3 regions of the Clostridioides sp. LIBA-7678 genome follow, and region 1 is predicted to be linked to each of the others. Evidence: riboswitches for the same ligand, from Rfam matches in the RefSeq annotation. Region 1 holds a riboswitch; each other region holds the start of a gene.
The links. Region 1 has a riboswitch for cobalamin ahead of ACTG46_RS18235 (cobyric acid synthase). Riboswitches for the same ligand answer to the same signal wherever they lie in the genome.
Positions count from the first base shown of each region.

Region 2: linked by a shared signal. The riboswitch ahead of ACTG46_RS02150 (energy-coupling factor ABC transporter permease) and the one ahead of ACTG46_RS18235 (cobyric acid synthase) in region 1 are both predicted to bind cobalamin.
Region 3: linked by a shared signal. The riboswitch ahead of ACTG46_RS16380 (ABC transporter substrate-binding protein) and the one ahead of ACTG46_RS18235 (cobyric acid synthase) in region 1 are both predicted to bind cobalamin.

Region 1 is NZ_CP196987.1:3,959,450-3,963,744, reverse strand. It holds gene cobT (nicotinate-nucleotide--dimethylbenzimidazole phosphoribosyltransferase) at 1-343, shown strand, start outside; gene cobU (bifunctional adenosylcobinamide kinase/adenosylcobinamide-phosphate guanylyltransferase) at 376-936, shown strand; gene cobS (adenosylcobinamide-GDP ribazoletransferase) at 946-1,719, shown strand; gene ACTG46_RS18240 (histidine phosphatase family protein) at 1,740-2,354, shown strand; cobalamin riboswitch at 2,410-2,588, shown strand; gene ACTG46_RS18235 (cobyric acid synthase) at 2,704-4,218, shown strand; gene ACTG46_RS18230 (cobyrinic acid a,c-diamide synthase CobB) at 4,258-4,295, shown strand, end outside.
Region 2 is NZ_CP196987.1:380,319-384,613, reverse strand. It holds gene cbiQ (cobalt ECF transporter T component CbiQ) at 1-672, opposite strand, end outside; gene ACTG46_RS02155 (energy-coupling factor ABC transporter substrate-binding protein) at 675-959, opposite strand; gene ACTG46_RS02150 (energy-coupling factor ABC transporter permease) at 949-1,701, opposite strand; cobalamin riboswitch at 1,891-2,083, opposite strand; gene ACTG46_RS02145 (cobaltochelatase CobT-related protein) at 2,216-2,971, opposite strand; gene tnpB (IS200/IS605 family element RNA-guided endonuclease TnpB) at 3,057-4,166, opposite strand.
Region 3 is NZ_CP196987.1:3,525,791-3,530,085, reverse strand. It holds gene ACTG46_RS16390 (fumarylacetoacetate hydrolase family protein) at 1-300, shown strand, start outside; gene ACTG46_RS16385 (dihydrodipicolinate synthase family protein) at 382-1,275, shown strand; cobalamin riboswitch at 1,414-1,598, shown strand; gene ACTG46_RS16380 (ABC transporter substrate-binding protein) at 1,826-2,956, shown strand; gene ACTG46_RS16375 (FecCD family ABC transporter permease) at 3,029-4,054, shown strand; gene ACTG46_RS16370 (ABC transporter ATP-binding protein) at 4,057-4,295, shown strand, end outside.

The sequences.
Region 1 (4,295 bases):
ATCTAAAGTGGGTGGATTTGAAATAGGTTCAATGGCAGGTGTAATATTAGGATGTAGTGCTAATAGAATTCCAGTAGTAATTGATGGATTTATTTCTTATGCAGCAGCACTAATTGCTTATAAGATAAATCCAAAAACTAGAGAATATATGATAGCATCTCACATGTCAGCAGAATCAGGAACTAAGAGAGCCTTAGATATATTGAAATTAGACCCTTTACTAAATATGGATATGAGGTTGGGTGAAGGAAGTGGAGCTGCTCTAGCATTTAACATAATAGAAGCTTCAAATTATACTTATAGGAATATGGCAACTTTTGATGAAATTGACATGGGGAGATAAGGCATAAAAATTTAATATGTAGGAGTGTTTTGATGAGTGAAATTGTTCTGGTAACAGGAGGAGCTAGGTCAGGGAAGAGTAACTTTGCAGAAAAGCTATGTTTAAATAGGAATAATAAAACAGCTTATATAGCAACTTCTATTCCGTTTGATGATGAAATGAAAGATAGGGTAAAAAAGCATCAAGAAAATAGACCTAGAAATTGGGATACATATGAAATATATGAAGATATATATTCCATAATTAGACAGCTATACAAAGAACATGAAACTGTTATACTAGACTGTGTAACCTTATTAGTAAATAATCTAATGTTTAAACACAATCTAAATATAGAAGAGTCTACTCAAGAAGAGATAAACAAATTGGAAGAATATATAAAAGAACAAGTTATAAGACTTATTGAAGAAATAGAAAAAACAAATCTATACTTTGTATTTGTTACAAATGAATTAGGTATGGGAATTGTTCCTGGGAATAAACTTAGTAGGATATATGCTGATATTGTAGGTCGCATAAATCAATACATAGCATCAAAAAGTAATGAAGTTTATTTTGTAGTTAGTGGCATACCTATGAAAATAAAGGAGTAGTATGTGACTATGAAAAGATTTATTTTAATACTACAGTTTTTAACAAGGATACCTATAAAATTAAATGTAGGATTTGATGATGAATTTTATAAATCAATAGTGTATTTTCCACTTGTAGGTTTTGTTATTGGTGTATTATCTTATTTAATAGGATGGATTTCTATGCTTTTATTTGAACCATTTATAGCTTCTATAATAATAACTCTAGCTGGGGTATTAATTACTGGAGGTCTTCATATAGACGGATTAGGAGATACATTTGATGCAATATATAGCTATAGAGATAAAGAAAAAATGCTTGAAATAATGAAAGATTCAAGGTTAGGTACAAATTCACTTTTAGCAATTATGTTTGTGCTTTTATTAAAGGTTGGATTCATATACAATATAATAAGTAATAATTCATTATGGGTTATAATATTTATGCCAATGATTGCAAGATTAGGAGTAATGTTATTGACATATAAAACTGTGACACCAAGAGAAAAAGGAATGGGAAATTTATTTATAGGTAAACTGACTACAAATATGTTAATAACAGCTATAGTATATACATCATTAATAGTTATTCTTATTACTAAATTTATATTCTTATTACCTAATATAGTGTTGATTAAAATATTAGGTTCAGCTATAGTAATTTTTATATTTATAATATTATTCAAAAAACACATTTATAAAAAGATTGATGGAGTAACAGGTGATATATTAGGTTGTGGAATAGAACTTTCAGAGCTTGTATATTTGATTTATATATATTTGTTAATTTTTATGTTTTTTTAAAACTAAAAAGTGGTGATAATGTGATAAGATTAATACTAATAAGACATGCATTGACAAATGATAATAAAAAAGGAAGATTATCAGGTCACATAAATAGTTGTATCAGTGAAGAAGGAAAAATTCAAATAAATAAAATTACTGAATACCTAAGTAATGAAAATATAGACCGAATTTACACGACACCATCTTCACGTACAAAGGATACAATAGAAAAGATATCAAGGTTAAAATTAATAGAAATAGAAGAAAAAGAAGCTTTAAGAGAAATTAGTTTTGGAGACTTTGAAGGAATAACTTTTGAAGAAATTAAAGTCAAATATCCCAAAGAGTTCGAAAAGATGATAGAAGAAGGTAACAACTATAGATATCCAAATGGAGAAAGTCTCATAGACTCTTATAAAAGAGTGGCAAAAGAAATTGATAATATACTTTTAGAAAATGATAGTCATTCAGATATAAAAACAATACTTATATGTTCTCATGCAGGAACAATAAGAAATATAATAACACATTTGATTTCTGGTGGTTATAAATATCATTGGAACTTTAAAATTGATAATGCATCTATTACAGTTTTAGAAATTAATAGTGGATTTACTGTAGTAGATAAAATGAATTTTACAGACTTTATATAATTTAATTAAAATTAAGTATTACAATATATGTCTGTAAAAATATTAATGAAAATAGAATATTAGATTAAAATTAGGTTCTTAATTATATATTAAAAGGGAAAAAGGTTAGATGCCTTTGCAGCCCCCGCTACTGTGAAACCAACGAAACTATAAATACCACTGTCAATTTGATGGGAAGGTTATAGAAGTAGGATGAAGTTAAGCCAGGATACCTGCCTAATTTAATTTAAAACAAGAGGTCTTCGGGGTGAAAGATTTTTAATTAATACGTATAAAAGTCCTATCTTTAGAAGCAATAGGACTTTTTTTATTGGCATTTTAGTAAATTTTAGCAAGGAGGGGTTAGAAAGTGGGGAAAAAAATAATGCTACAAGGAACAGCATCAAACGTAGGTAAAAGTATCTTAGTAGCAGGTTTGTGTAGAATATTTAAACAAGATGGTTATACTGTTGCTCCTTTTAAGTCTCAAAATATGGCTTTAAATTCCTTTATAACTAAAGAAGGATTAGAAATGGGAAGAGCACAAGTATTTCAAGCTGAAGCAGCAAAAATAGAGCCTATAGCTGATATGAATCCAGTTCTATTAAAACCTTCTGGAAATAACAAAAGTCAAGTTATTGTAAGAGGTAAAGTTATAGGGGAAATGCCTTCTTCCCAATATCATGATTACAAACTAGAATTGGTAGATATATTGAAAGATACCTTTGATAGCTTGAATTCAACTTATGATATTGTAGTTATGGAAGGCGCTGGTAGTAATGCAGAGATAAATTTAAAAGATAGAGATATATCTAATATGGGTATGGCAGAAATAGCAGATGCACCTGTAATAATAGTTGGAGATATTGATAGAGGAGGAGTATTTGCATCATTAGTAGGAACAATGCTTTTATTAAATGAAGATGAGAAAAAAAGAGTAAAAGGTGTAATAATTAATAAATTTAGAGGAAAAAAAGAGCTTTTACAAGATGGAGTAAATATGCTAGAAGACATTATAAAAGTACCTGTTATAGGAGTAGTTCCTTATACAGATATAAAAATAGAAGATGAGGATAGTGTGACTACTAGATTTAAGAAAAAAATGAATAAAGGTGATATACACATAGAAATAATTAGAACTCCACACATGTCAAATTTTACAGATTTCAATATATTTGAGACACAAGAAGATGTAAGCATCAGGTATGTAGATTTTGGAGAATCTTTAGGAAATCCAGATATGGTAATAATACCAGGAACTAAAAGTACTATAAATGATTTAATGTATATAAGAGAAAGTGGTCTTGAGTCACAAATTAAAAATTTGCATGGTCAAGGTAAATTGATATTTGGTATATGTGGTGGGTATCAAATGCTAGGTAAGAAATTAAGAGACCCTTATCATGTTGAAAGTGAAATTGAAGAAGTTGATGGTATAGGTCTCTTAGATACAGAAACAATATTTGAGAAAGAAAAAACTACCACACAAGTAGAAGCTACTATTGTTGAATGTAATGGTGAATATATGAATGACCTTAAAGGTATAAAAGTAAAAGGTTATGAAATCCATATGGGTATTACAAATCGAGGTGATGGTATAAGAAGCTTAGATTTGATAACAAAAAAACTGGATGAAGAAGTGAATTATACTGAAGGAAGCATAAATAAAGATGGTACTGTAATTGGAACTTATATTCATGGAATCTTTGATGAAATAAGTTTCACAAGGAAAATTTTAAATAATATAAGAAAGAAAAAAGGTCTACAAGAATTAGAAAGCAAGGTAAATTCTTTTGGTGAATTTAAAGATAAAGAATATGATAAATTGGCTGATTTTTTAAGAGAGCATTTAGATATAGAGAAAATATATGAGATTATGAAATAGTAATGATTCTGTATTTATAATTTAGGTAGGAGGTGTATTATGAAAAAAATCTTAATTGCAGGTACCAGTAGTGGAGT
Region 2 (4,295 bases), 620 kb from region 1:
AAATTTACCATCATACAATTTTATGTCTAATGATATACACATATCATCATACCTTGTCATAAGTCTTTTGTACAGCATACTTCCAAGAATTCCTAAGGATTTATATGAAGTTTTTAAATTTATGTACCCAAATCTTAGTTCTTGTGACTTATATATTTCTGAAAATTCTTCTAAAAATATGAATATAAACCTATATATTAACATTGATAGTTCAACAAAAGTATCAGGCAAATGCATTTTTTTAAAGAAGAATATTAATTGATTAAAAGGTGTTGTAAGTATACAAAAGTATACACAAGTCAAACAAGACATAGCTCTAAATAATACATGAATAGACATGTCAATAGATGCTTTTGATATTCCTACATTGAAACTAAAAATTTCAAAACTATATAATAAGTCTGCCTTATTAAAAGATATATTTACAAGAGTTATTCCTATACTAAGAAATAAAAAGTACATTGGTATTCTGAGTAATTTTAAATAATTCTTTAAATCTATTCCAGCTACACAAACAACTAGAATACTCATTAAAATCATAATTCCACTTAAAACAAATATATTTTTTATTACCATAGAAGCAATCAGAAAGATTACTCCTATGGCTACTTTTTTATTTGGATTTACTTTACTTAATCTATTTGTATATGCATATTTATCAATTATAAGCATAATTAACTTCTCTTTCCTTTTTGAACACCTAATATGTACCCTATTACACCAGCACCTAACGCTGCTTGTGCAGAGAATAATAAACTTTCTATTTCTCCACTTGGTGGCTCATATGGGCTACTAAACCATGGTTCATAATCTGGATTTATCTTAGTAATTTCACTCTCAGCTTGACCATCTGCTCCTCCATATTCAGCTCCCGAATTAACAAGTAATGGGAATATGATAAGAGCTACTACTAATAAAAGTAGTAATATATTAGTTTTCGTCTTTGTTTTAGCACTCATTAGCTTTAACTCCTTTATCATTATTTTCTAGTATGCTTTTTTCTCCATTTTCTGTAATTAAATTATATACAATTACAGTAAGTATACCTTCTGCTATCGCTATTGGTATTTGAGTCATAAAGAAAATTCCTAAAAACTTAATTGCTGAAGCCATCACTCCACCTGATGGGTCTGGGAAAGCCAGTGCTAACTGTATCGAAGTTACTGTATATGTAGCCAAATCTCCTATTGCTGCTGCAAGAAATACTGGCATTGCATTATTTCCGTCTTTTTTCTTTAATGCTTTAAATATTAAGAATGATATAATTGGTCCTATAATAGCCATTGAAAAAGCATTAGCTCCTAAAGTAGTTATTCCTCCATGTGCCAATAGTAATGCTTGGAATATTAGAACTATAGTTCCAAGAACAAACATTACACTTGGTCCAAACATTATTGCTCCAAGACCTACTCCAGTAGGATGTGAACAACTTCCTGTTACTGAAGGTATCTTTAGTGCTGACAATACAAATACAAATGCTCCACATAGCGCTAATAATACTTTCTTTTTAGGGTCTTGCTTTACTATTTTTCCTATTGATTTTAGTCCTACTAAAAAAAATGGTATAAATATAACTCCCCATGCTATAGACCATTTTACTGGTAAGTATCCTTCCATTATGTGCATTGCATTCGATGTAACTGGAGTTAAAATGATTAACATAAGTGCAGCTATAACCCCTAATTTGATATTTTGTTTCATTTTACTATCCCCTCTCTCCCTTTCTAATAATTAAAATATAAATAATATATGTCTGATTTATTTTAAAAATAAAAATAAAAAAGCCTAACTCGATGGCTAGGCTTCTAATTTTCGACAATCCAAATACAAACACATAAAATGAACATATCTGTATAATTATTATAAGAAACTTTCTCCATCCCCGAAGAAATTACTTTAATATTTTAGGCAGGTCTCCTGACTTAGCTTCTTCCTACTCCTCTTCCTTCCCATGAAATATAAAAGTATATCATCATAGTGGCTAACAAAAGTTTCGTCTGCATCACAGTAGCGGGGGCTGTAAAGGAATTTAACCTTTTTCCCTATTAATCTTGCTTGAAGAACCTATAATATTATATATTTAATTTTTAAATTATTCTTAAAATATTTTCTATATAAATCATTGTATACCTTTTCTGTGAAAATTTCTACATTTTTTACAAATTTTATTCATTTTTATATTTTTATGTATATAAATTATTTTTTATAATCTTGATTAATTTCTAATTATCTTCTTTAAATACATCGAAACCACATCAGAAAATCTAGTTATATCTCTTGAATATATAAAATCGTTTCCATATATTAACCTTTCAGCCTCAAGCTCCGATTCTTTCCCTGTGAATACTCCTAATACTAATATATTTTGTTTCCTAGCTTTTCTTACTTCATTAGCTGTATCTCTTAAACCAACTATCCCTCTATAAGCTTTTTCTCCTCTTAAGGTTCTCTCACTATTTTTTCCTATCTTTACATCATTGGGTCTTCCATCACTAAGAACTATCAAAATTTTATTTTCTTCATCTCTATTTATTAGACCACTACATATAGATTTTATAGCTAAACCATCTCTATTATTACCAGCACAAAAGTATTCAAATATATTTTCACTATTTTTTAAACTATCATCATAATCTTTAAATCTTTTTAATATTGTATAATCCAAAAAACTAGAAAATCCCATAACTCTATTTGGTATGCCAACCTCTGTTAAGGCATTTGCAATTATATACGCCTGAATTGCCACATTTCCTTGATTTCTACTTTGAGAACCACTTGCATCTAATAATATATCAATAACATACTTTCCTTTTTCATTTTCTATATCTTTATAAAATATTTTATTATTATTACTTCTACCCACTCTCCAAGCCCTATTTGCTAATATAGTTCCACAATCAGAGTATACTCTTGTTTTAGCATTTTCTTCTCTGAACCTCCCATGACTAAAGTCACAGGGTTCCTGCTTCATAGAATTTTGCATACTGAAATATGTCTTACCAATTCTCCACAGGCTATCCCCATAGTTCCTACGGTTCTTACATACATTATTTATTTTAAACTCTTATTAGTCTTAGTCCTTCTTTTAGTATATTTATACTTGCATTTATATCTCTATCGTGAGTTTCATTACAACAAGGACAAATCCATTCTCTTATACTTAAATTCTTCATTTCCTTGTTTTTGTGCCCACATTTATTGCATATTTGTGAACTTGCAAAGAACTTACCTACCTTTACAATTTGTCTATCATACCAATTAGCCTTGTATTCTAATTGACGAATAAATTCTGACCATGACACATCAGAAATTAGGCGAGATAGTTTACTATTTCTAGTCATATTCTTTACTTGTAATTCCTCTATGCAAATAATATCATTCTCTCGTATTAATTTGGTAGATAGTTTTTGTAGAAAATCCTTCCTTTGATTAGCTATATGTTCTTGAAGTCTTGCAACTTTTAATCTTGCTTTATTTCTATTTAAACTACCAATTGTTTTTCTCGATAATTCTCTTTGTAATTTAGCAAGTTTATTTAATGACTTCTTAAGATACTTAGGATTTTCTATAAAGTCTCCACAACTTGAGATACAAAATTCTTTAACTCCTAAATCTAAACCTATCTGATTATTAGTATTTTCAAATGCTTTAATATCTATATCAGTACAACATAATGATACATAATATTTTCCACTTGGTTCTTTGGATATAGTAGCATTAAGTATTCTTCCTTGAGGTACTTGTTTATCCCTTACTTTAACCATTCCAAGTTTAGGTAATTTTATATATTGACCAAGGTGCATAATATTTCCATTTGTAAAGTTCGTTCTATATGAAAATCTATTAGTTTTTTTTGATTTAAATTTAGGAAATCCTGCATTTTCTTTAAAGAATTTTTTATATGCGTTTTCTAAATCTTTTAAGGTGTTTTGTAGTGAAAATTTATCAGGTTCTTTAAGCCACTCTAACTCTTTTTTTAAGTTGGTCAAATCAGAACTACATAGTTTATAAGTAAAAGTTTCTTTATTGTTTTCATAAACTTCTATTTTTTTAGCAAGATATTTATTATATACAAATCTACAACATCCAAAAGTTTTGTTAATTAACTCTTGCTGTTTTTTATTTGGATACATTCTAAACTTATAAGCTTTTTCCACTACTATCACCTCACTTTAATTGCTTTTTATGATTATTAATATACATATCTGAGTAACTTCTATTTTTCATCACTCATTATAATATTAACAAACGTAATTATCTAAAACAATTATTTCGAAGGTTTTATATTTATTTCT
Region 3 (4,295 bases), 430 kb from region 1:
TCTTTAGGCCCATGTATCTTACATAAAAGTGAAATTTCTTTTCCTGTAAAACTTAAGGTATGTAGTAGAGTAAATGGTGAAGAAAGACAAAATTCTAATACAAGATTATTCATATCAGACATTTCAGACATAGTTTCAGAACTTTCAAAGGGGATGACTTTAGAGGCTGGAGATATTATAGCTACAGGTACACCTTCTGGAGTTGGTATGGGTTTTTCGCCCCCTAGATATATGAGTAGTGGAGATGTAATTGAATGTGAGGTTGAAAGTATTGGAATTTTAAGAAATTACATTAAATAAATGTTTTAATATAGGTAATGTTAAGGCAAAACCTGAATGTATTAAATGAACATATTAAAATAAATTTTAGGAGTTTAAATTATGAAAGCAGAATTTTTGACACCAGTGGTTACAATATTTGATGAAGAAGGAAATTTAGATAAAGAAGGAAATAAGAAAGTCTATGACCATCTTATAGATGGAGGTGTAGATGGTCTAGTTATAATGGGAAGTACTGGAGAGTTCTTTAATATGTCTATGGATATGCAAAAAGAACTTATAGATTTAGTAATTAGTTATGTTAATAAGAGAGTAAAAGTGTTTATAGGTACAAGTCGTATGAGTATAAAAGAGTCTATAGAGCTTTCAAATTATGCACATAATAGTGGAGCTGATGGAGTTATGATAATAAGCCCTTATTATTTCTCTCTTGATGATGACAGTATTGAGTTGTTTTATAGTGAAATAGCTAAAAATACAGAAGCTGAAATATATCTATATAATTATCCAGATAGAACTGGTTATGACTTGAGTCCAGAACTTACATTAAGACTTGTAAGAAAACATAAAAATATAGTTGGTTATAAGGATACAGTAACTTTAATGGGACATACTAGAGATTTAATAAATACTATGAAAGCAGAGTTCCCAAATTTTAAGATATATAGTGGTTATGACGAAAACTTTATACATAATCTAATGTCTGGGGGAGCAGGTTGTATAGGAGGTTTATCAAATTTAATTCCAGAAGTTTGTTCAAAATGGGCAGAAGCTTATAATAATAGAGATATGGATAAGGTTATAGAAATTCAAAAATATATCAACAAAGCAATGGATTTTTATTTAATAACAAATCCATTTATACCAGCAATGAAAAAGGCTCTGAATATAAGGGGATTACAAGTAAGTGATTATATGACTGCTCCTTTTACAAAACCAAATGAAAATCAAGTATGTGAGATTAAAAAATTAATGAATGAATTAAATATATGTTAACTGCTTAATTAAGTATATAGTAAAAAACAAAGAGTGTTTTAAAATGATTTTTATAGTCATTTTGGGCACTCTTTATTTTATATGTTAAATCAACCTTGCAAAGTTGCCAACAATAAACTACAATTATCTTAATAAAAAATAAATTAAATAATACTAGGGTACTAGATTAGTTTAATAGGGAAAGTGATGCAAGTTCACTACAGCCCCCGCTACTGTATACGGATACGAAATCAAAATCCACTGAGATTTATATGAAAAATTTTGGGAAGGGTGATAGAGGAAAAGCCGTGAGTCAGGAGACCTGCCCAGTATTACATAGGTTCAATTTAGGGTGGAAATTGTAATTTATAATAAAATGAAATATCAATTCATTTTTTGTAAAATTGATATATAAACTTCTCCTTTCTAAATTAGGAGAAGTTTTTTATTTTATTAAAAGGTTATAATTATTAAAGATAACTTTAATATAATTCTAATGAGATATATTTTAGAAATATATGTTATTAAAATTTTTAACCACTTATAAAAATAAAATATTGGAGTGAAAGAGATGAAATTTAAAGTAAATGTTTTAAAGCAATTTTTTCTAAGTATTATGATAGTTCTTTTAGTAGGAGGTCTTATAGGATGTAGTAAAAATGATAAAGAGAATGCACAAGTTAGTAGCGGTAAGAAGTTAGAATTAAAATATGCAAGTGGATTTAGTGTTGAAGACTTAGAGAATGGAATTAAAAAAGTAACTGATGGAGATAAAAGAGAACTGATTTTAATTCCTAAAAAAATTGAAGTTCCTGAAAAGTATAAAAATGCTAATATAGTTAGAACACCTGTAGATAATGTATTAATAGCATCTACAACACAAGCCTGCTCTCTAAGAACAATAGGTGAGCTAAATAGCATAAAAGCAGTAACGACAGAGGAACAGTATTGGACTATCAAAGAAATTAAAGATTTGATGAAGGACGGAAAGATACATTATGTTGGTTCAAACTTAGCACCAGATTATGAAAAAATAGTAGACTTAAATCCTGATTTAACTATAGTTAGTAGTGGTCTATCAGAAGCTGATACAAAATTTATTGATAAACTAAAAGAATTAGGACTTAACTATGTTGTAGATAATGAATACAAAGAGCAAAACCCATTTGGAAGAATGGAATGGACAAGTTTAATAGCTGCGTTTTATGATAAAGAAGATATAGCCACTAGTGAATTGAATAAGACAGTACAAAAGATAGAAGAAGTAAGTAAAAAGATAAAAAACAAGAACAAGCCTAAGGTAGTATGGGCATCTGTATATGAAGGAAATGCTTATGTAGCACCTAAAGATTCATATGTAGATAATATGATAAGAATGGCAGGTGGAATGAATGCATGTGCTTCAATGGATTCAAATGAAGGAAGAGTGAGTATTGAACAACTACATGAAGTTGCAAAGGATGCAGATATATTTGTATACTCATCAAGCTCAGATTATGCACCAAACTTAGAGTCTATAAAATCTAGTGCACCTGTATTGGCTGATTTGGATGTTGTAAAAAATGGTAACTTGTGGGTATTTGCTCCAGATTATTATCAATCAGTAGATAAGACTGATGAATTAATAGTAGATTTAGTTGAGATGTTTCATCCAGGTACTACAGGTGAAAAAATTAAACATTATATAAATTATGATAAATAATATATAATACGACACTAAAAGATGAGTTTTATGGATTTTAGTTAATATAGATTTGTTAAGAGGGGTATATAAATGGATTTTATTAATAAAATGAGAATAAAGAATACTACAATATTTATAGGACTAATTATAGGCATGATACTTACTTTTTTAGTGTGTGTAGCATTTGGCTCTGTAAAAATTGAGTTTAAAGAAATAATAGATGTTGTATTAAGAGGTATGGATAATACAGAACATTATAAAATAATATACAACATAAGGATTCCAAGAGTACTTGCAACTATGGTGGGTGGAGCTTGTTTAGCAGTATCAGGAATTTTACTACAGATATTTTTTAAGAATCCAATAGTTGAACCATATATATTAGGTGTATCTTCAGGCTCTACTTTATCAGTAGCGCTTATGATTTTAGGTGGATATACATTAGGATTTGAAAATATAACTTCAATGAGTATATTTGTAGCAGCATTTATAGGAGCTTTGATTGTAATGTCTGTAGTCATTTTATTTGCAAGTAAGGTAAAGAATATAACAACTCTTTTAATAATAGGAATTATGACTGGATATGTATGTAGTGGTATAACTAATGTACTACAATCATTTGCAAATAGTGAAAAATTAAAAGAATTTACTGTTTGGTCGATGGGAAGTTTCTCTGGATTTACTTGGGAAAAAGTAGAGATACTTATACTGATTGGTATGTTAGGTCTTTTAATGAGTATCTTTATAATAAAACCTCTAAATGCTTTTTTATTAGGAGAAGAGTATGCTAAAAGTATTGGTATAAATATAAAATTTTTTAGATTTTTGGTAGTATTTATATCTAGTATACTAGCAGCAATAGTATCAGCATTTGCAGGCCCTGTAGGATTTATTGGACTTGCAGTACCACAAATTTCAAAACTGATATTTAAGACATCAGATAATAGAGTGCTAATACCAGTGGTAATTTTTTTAGGAAGTATAGTTACAGCTCTCTGCGATTTGATATCAAGAGTAATTTTGTCACCAGTAGAGTTACCAATAAGTACAATAACATCTTTATTAGGAGCACCAATTGTAGTAATGCTATTGATGAAAAGGAAGGACAGGGCTTAGATATGTTGAAAACTAATAATTTAAGTGTGGGATATAATAAAAAAGTAGTTGTGAGTAATATAAATATAGAGGTAAAAAATGGAGAGATATTATGCCTTTTAGGAAGTAATGGTGCTGGAAAAACTACTATATTAAGGTCTTTATCTAAACTTATAACACCAATAAAAGGGGATATATATCTAAATGACATAGATATAAATCATATATCAAGAAAAGCATTATCGAAAAAAATGGCTTTAGT